One region of the Clostridioides sp. LIBA-7602 genome, then DNA from elsewhere that is predicted to be linked to it. Evidence: riboswitches for the same ligand, from Rfam matches in the RefSeq annotation. Region 1 holds a riboswitch; the other holds the start of a gene.

Region 1 (3,611 bases):
CAATCACTGCTAAATTAGTTGCAAACTTAATAACTGCTGCTGGAGCAGACAGAGTATTAACAATGGATTTACATGCAGCTCAAATACAAGGATACTTTGATATACCACTAGACCACTTATTAGGTGGAACAATATTAGCAGATTATTTCAATGAAAAGAAAATAGAAGATTTAGTAGTAGTATCTCCTGACTTAGGAAGTGTTACTAGATCAAGAAAATTTGCTAATTCTTTAAATGGAGAAGTGCCAATAGCTATAATAGATAAGAGAAGACCAAAAGCTAACGTATGTGAAGTTATGAACTTAATAGGTGATGTTAAAGGTAAAAATGTTATACTATTAGATGATATGATAGATACAGCTGGAACAATAGTTAATGCGGCAAATGCACTTAAAGAGTTTGGTGCAAAAGATGTTTATGCTTGTTGTACTCACGGTGTATTATCAGGACCAGCTATTGAGAGAATTTCTAATTCAGAGATAAGTGAGTTAATAGTTCTTGATACTATACAACTTCCTGAAGAAAAAAGAATAGATAAGATAAAGATAAAAACTGTAGCTCCTTTATTTGGAGATGCTATAAGAATGATATTCTCTAACGAATCAGTAAGTAAATTATTCTAATTTATTAGATTTATAAGAGTTGTTTAAAAGGATGTAAAACTTTTGAACAGCTCTTTTTTGATATTTTAATTTATATAGCTGTTTTTTATTTATTATAAGAGTGTATGTGATTTTAGAAAAATATTATGGTTTAAAATTTATGTATAGATACGTAAAAGAAATCTGGAAAAGTACATAAAAATATGAATATTATGAATATAAAAAATATTTGGAAAAAGTATTGAAAAATTTCAGATTATGTAGTATTATGTAAATATAAACAAAGAAAGAGGTGTTTCCAATGGGAAGGTCAGAAGATGAACCCCTAATACTTAAATGATTCAGTCACAATCTAGAAGGAATATAAAAGTCTATTGAAAGTTTATTTATAAGAATTGAAAATAGTATCTATTCTATATCTTTGATGTTTGTGAGAGGGTTCTGGATTATATAAAGTTACTGTAAAGAAAGTAATTTTGCACAATGAGCATATCTGTAAATGAAGAGTTTCATTTATATAGTGATTGTGGCTGAATCATAATTAAAAGAGATAGAATGTTTATAATAGATGATTTTAATAAAATACTATATTGTAATAGCTTCTAGCTTTCAAATAAATATTAGCAAAGGATGGAAATGACAATGATAAAACTAAATGATAATTTATAAATATCTCCTTACGATATATGATAATTGTAGGGAGATGTTTCTTTTTTTGTATAGTATAATTATTTGTATGAACTGTGTTTCAATATGTAAATTATTGGTATATATAAATAATATAAACTTAGTTGATAAAATTTGGTAACTATTATATAATATAAGTGGATATGTATATATAATTATGCATTACCCTGAATTTAATAAAAATAGAAACGTTGATATATGTTCTGTGATTTGGGCACCTTAGAACATATGGAGTTAGTGGTGCAACCGGCTATGGAATTGTATTTATTTATGGATACTTTTATTTTCATAGCATTTTTTGTTTTAAAATGGTTATATGCTAGAAATAAATCTGGTTAGTACGTGTAAATAATTTTACTTAGATTTTTAACCAGATATATTATAAGTAAGTATTAATTAAAAAATTTGAGGGGGAATAAAAATGAAGTTAAGAAAGAATAAAAAAGGTTTCACTTTAGTGGAATTATTGGTAGTAATTGCAATTATAGGTATATTAGCAGTAGTAGCAGTTCCAGCTTTATTTAGTAATATAAATAAGGCTAAGGTAGCAAGTGTTGAGTCTGATTATAGTTCAGTTAAGAGTGCAGCATTGTCTTATTATGCAGATAAGAATGAGTTACCTAAAGATATTACTGATGATTTAAAAACATATCTAGAATCTGATATAAAAGATTCTGATATTGGTGGAACTTATGATTTAGTTAAAGTTAGTAATAATAAAAAATTAGCATTATTGATAGATGGCGCAACAATAACAAAAGAACAAGCGAGCAAACTAGTATCTGATATAGGGGAAGATAAGGTTTATACAGATGAAAATCTTTCTAGTAAGTTAACTAGTGCTTTAGATAAAGGTGATATATACATCATTCTTATAGATAATTTAGAGGATAATGGTAGTAGTGGTAATTAATAGTAAATAATATATTTATTATTTGATTATATTTAAGTTTAATTATAAATTTAATGAAAAAGACAGGAAGAAAATCTTCCTGTCTTTTATACTATTTTCTTTTATATCCAATCACAAATGATGATATAATTGAGATAGTAAAGGAGTGAAATCTGTGGCTAAAAAAGTTAGAATAGGAGACAAACTGGTTGAAAAAGGATACATAACAGAAGACCAGCTTAAATGGGCATTATCAGAACAAAAAAACAGTGGAAAAAGACTAGGAGAATTTCTAGTACAAGAAGGTCTTATAGATAGTAACTTATTAATAAGTGTATTAAAAGAACTTTTGGATATAGAAAGTGTATTTTTAGAAGGAACAGAAATAGACACATTAGCTACAAAGATGGTTCCAGAAAATATATGCAAAAGATATGCTGTATTTCCATTCAAAATAGATGGAAACAAGATATGTCTAGCCATGTCAGACCCACAAGATAGAGAAGCAGTTCAAGATGTAAGGCGTATGTCAGGAAAAGATGTAGAGATATTTATATCGAGTGCAGAAGATATAAACAAAGCAATAGGTCATGCTTATGCACATTCAGAAATAAATAAAGCTATGACTGAGTACAACAAGAATAGAACTGGTGGAGTAAGAGAAACAGTAATACTTGAAGAAGATGTAAATGCAGCTCCAATAGTAAGATTAGTAAACAACATACTAGAAAATGCTGTAAGAATGGAAGCAAGTGATATACATATAGAACAAAGCGAAAATTACATGCGTGTTAGATTTAGGATAGATGGCATGCTAAGGGAATATATGAGAATGAACTCAGCGCCATACAAAGCAGTAGTAAGTCGTATCAAAATAATGTCAGATATAAATATATCTGAAAAGAGAATCCCACAAGATGGCAGAATCTATTTAAAAGTGGATAACAAACCTATAGATTTTAGGGTTTCTACAATGCCAACTAATAGGGATGAAAAGATAGCCATGAGGGTTCTTGATAAGAGTAATTTTATGGTTAGTAAAGAAGTACTAGGAATAGATGAACATGGCTCTAAGATATATGACGAGTTGATAAACACTCCTTATGGACTTATATTGGTGGTTGGACCTACTGGAAGTGGAAAGACAACTACACTATATTCAATGTTAAATCAATTAAATACAGAAAATAGGAACCTCCTAACAATAGAAGACCCTATAGAGTATGAATTACCTGGTGTAAATCAATCTCAAATAAATGAAAAAGCAGGTCTTACCTTTGCCAGTGGGCTTAGAGCTTTTATGCGTCAAGACCCAGATATAATAATGGTTGGGGAGATAAGAGATACTGAAACTGCAGAAATAGCAATTAGAGCTTCTCTTACAGGACATTTAGTTTTAAGTACATTACATGCAAATACAGCAGTTGGAG
Region 2 (3,611 bases), 780 kb from region 1:
GGCTTGAGTGCAAGTGGTTTAGCAGGAGCATTAAACGCGCCTATTTTAATGACAAAACAAAATCAAATCCCAAATACTACTATGGAAAGATTAAACAAAGCAAATACTATATATATAATAGGTTCAGAATCGACAATAAGTAAAAATGTTGAAAATCAGTTACTATCTAAAAAGAAGGTTGTACAAAGAATATTTGGTGAGAATAGATTTGATACAAGCATAAAAATAGCTGAAAAAATCAAAGAAATCAAACCAATAGATAAAGTAATTATAGCTAATGGATTTACAGGAGAAGCAGATGCAATAAGTGCATCACCAGTAGCAGCAAGAGATGGAGTACCTATAATACTTACAGATGGAAACAGTGTAGGATTTGATACAACAGGATTAAAAAGTTATGCACTTGGTTCTAGTGAGATAATAAGTGATGAACTGGTTAAGAGTACAAATTCTGTTAGATTGGGTGGGAAAGATAGATTTGATACCAATAAGAGAGTTATACAAGAATTCTATAAAAACAGTAAAGAATTTTATTTAAGTAAAGGTATGCAACTAACTGATGCATTGGCAGCTTCTACAATAGCAAAAAATGCTCCTGTAGTTTTAGTTGAAAATGGTAGCAACAAGAGTATTTTAAGTGGTGCAGATAAATTGACTGTACTAGGAGGAATAAATCAAAATGTCATCAAGCAATGTATAAATCAAGCTTCACCAAATCAACAAGGATTGTACTATAATCCAAATGATAAAGTATTTAAGGATAGAATAAAGGGAAAAATATATGCTCTTACAAAACAATACAGAAAAGAGAATGGAGTAAGAGAGTTATCTGTAGCAAGTAGATTAGAAGGTCTAGCAAATGACTGGTCTAATTTAATGGCAAATAAAAAGACCTTATCTCATACTATAAATGGTAAAAATTCGTATTCTACTTTTTTGAAGTATCTAGATTGGAGTGAGATTAAACCTGGATACATTTCTGTTCAAGGGGAAAATATAATTAAGTATAAAATCCCAGATAAGCCTGTATATACAAATAGGGATGCAGATGATATAGGAAACTTTATTTTTAATGAGTGGAAGACAAATCCTGAGGAAGGTACAAATATGTTACATAAGGGATATGAGATAATGGGATTTGGATTAACTATGACAGGTGATAAGACTATATATGCAACACATGAGTTTTATGGAAGATATAAAGAATAAGTATTTATCAAGATTTAGATATTTTAATAATAATATATATAAGCGCTGGAAATATATAATAAGATAATAATTAGAAAATAACGTATAAGTAATGTATTTATAATGATAAAGAATATTTATATTAACATAATAATATAAATATTCTTTTTTTGTATTTTAACATAAAAAAATTGTATTAAAAAGTTTAAATATAGTATAAAATGGGTATAAAAGCATTGAAAATTAAATGGCAAAATTAGGGAAATCTAATGACGCAAAACTATAGGGATTAAAGCTTATAAAGCCATATCAGCCAGTTGCTAAAAAGAGCAAGTTCTTTTTATTTATAATAAAGATTCTCTTTGAGTGTCTTTTTTTATTGTCTGAAACTATAGCATTTAAATTCATGGAAAATTAAAGATTTATTGAGGGAGGATTGTTATTTCATGAAAAAGGCAATATCTTGTGTACTAGCAGTGTCCATGTGTAGTGCACCATTGAATGTTTTTGCAGAGCCTATATTAGAGGGAAAACTAAGGGCAGTTGAAAAATCAGTTACAGAAAAGCTAAAGGGGAATCTAGAAGTGGATTTAAATTTTTCACTTCCAATCAAAAATAATGAATCAGAAAGTATAACTGATATACAGCTACAATTAAAAGATGGTAGTAATAATAGTGGGATAATAAAACTTGGAGGTAAAAATTCAGGAAGTATAAATATAGGAACAGATTCTATAGACTATACTATCAAAAAATTATCTGCAAATAGAAGTGAAATAAAAGAAAAAGATGAAAATATATCATATTACAATATTATGTTCAGCAATTTACCTGTTGGAAAATACAAGGTAGAAGTCTCTGGAAGTGGATTTAAGAATAAAGAAGTTAACGATATTGATATATCAAGTTATTCTCAAAGGGTTTTATTAAGTAATAGAGCAAGTGTAGATAGTAAAAATAAACCTTTAAACTATGAACTATTCTTAATAGGTGATGTAAATGGAGACGGAAAAGTAGATAAAAATGATTATAATGAAGTTTTAGAAAATATAGATTCAAATAAAAAAGAATATGATTTAAATAGAGATGGAAAGGTAGATATTGCTGACCTAGACTATGTACATAAAAATCTAGGACAAAATGAAAATGCAAATAGTCTAGAAAGTATAGTACCTACCAATCCTATAGTAGATACAAGTAAGGTAACATTAGAAGAAAATAGTGATACAAATATTCAAGGTACTGTAGAAGATTTGTTTAGTGGAGAAAACAATGGAGTTACAATATCTCCAGCAAATAAAGATGATAAAATATCAGAAGAAAAACCAGCAGTAATGGATATAGCTTTATCAGAAGCACTTGATATGGAAGTCATAAATATTAAAGCTCCTGAAGGGAGTGCTCCAGCAAAAGGAATAGTTGAGGTTACGGATAAAGATGGTAATGTTCAACAGATTCCTTATGAAAACAAAGAGTATGTGAAAACTTTAAAAGAAGAACAACAAGAAGAAGTAAATAATAAAGAAGAAAATACAGAGCAATCTGATAATAACTCAGATAATACTCAAGAAGAAAACAATGATAAAGAAGAATCAGATTCTAATACAAATGAACAAGAAAACAATGATAAAGAGAGTAATGATAAAGAAAGCTCATCAACTGATAAATCTGATTTAGACAAAAATACACCAAAAGAAGATAATAATATTAGTAAAGATGATAACTCTACGACATCTACATATAGTAGGTCAGCTTTAGAAACATATGCAGATGTTCAAAATAGCGATATAGTGATAAATCTTGGCAAACAAGTAGCAGTAAAAAAGATAACTATAAAAATAACAGCTACAACTGCTAATGATAGAAATCTTGCAGAAATATCTAAAGTTGAGTTTTTAAATAATGTTTATAAAGAAATACCAAAGCCAGAAATGAATATACCAAAAATTAATAAAATAGCAACTAGTACTGCTGTTGGAAATGAAAAGGTATCTTTTTATTGGAACAATGAAGTAAATGTATCTGCATATGAACTTATATTAGATACGATTGATAGTAAAGGTAAAGTATTATCAACTAAAAAATTACAAACTAGCAAAAATACTATAGAAGTTAGAGATATAGAAGCATATGGATTATATAGAGTTAGCATACAATCTTTAAATGGAGATTGGTCTAGTGGATACAAAGATGCAACATCAGAGAATTTAGATGGAGTACCAGAAAATGTAGACTCAAACTATAAGCCAATACAATTTAGCCCAGATAGTATATTAGAGTTTCAAGTTGTTCCAGATACAAAACCAGAGCCACCAGAAGGCATAAGCATTAAAGGAAGATTTAAAGCTCTTGATGTAAGTTGGAAAAATCATAAACAAGCTAAAGATTTTGACTTATATTACAGAGAAAAAGGTTCTAATGGC

The links. A riboswitch is a leader RNA that binds a small molecule or an ion and turns the genes downstream of it on or off. The one in region 1 is predicted to bind cyclic di-GMP.
Region 2: it holds a riboswitch for cyclic di-GMP, as region 1 does, so the genes downstream of both, ACTG45_RS15505 (M60 family metallopeptidase) here and ACTG45_RS18900 (type II secretion system protein) in region 1, are expected to answer to the same signal.

The regions. Positions count from the first base shown of each region.
Region 1 covers NZ_CP196991.1:4,072,227-4,075,837, reverse strand. The annotation lists gene ACTG45_RS18905 (ribose-phosphate diphosphokinase) at 1-623, shown strand, start outside; cyclic di-GMP riboswitch class II at 1,465-1,550, shown strand; gene ACTG45_RS18900 (type II secretion system protein) at 1,711-2,202, shown strand; gene ACTG45_RS18895 (GspE/PulE family protein) at 2,357-3,611, shown strand, end outside.
Region 2 covers NZ_CP196991.1:3,292,812-3,296,422, reverse strand. The annotation lists gene ACTG45_RS15510 (cell wall-binding protein Cwp9) at 1-1,209, shown strand, start outside; cyclic di-GMP riboswitch class I at 1,428-1,513, shown strand; gene ACTG45_RS15505 (M60 family metallopeptidase) at 1,635-3,611, shown strand, end outside.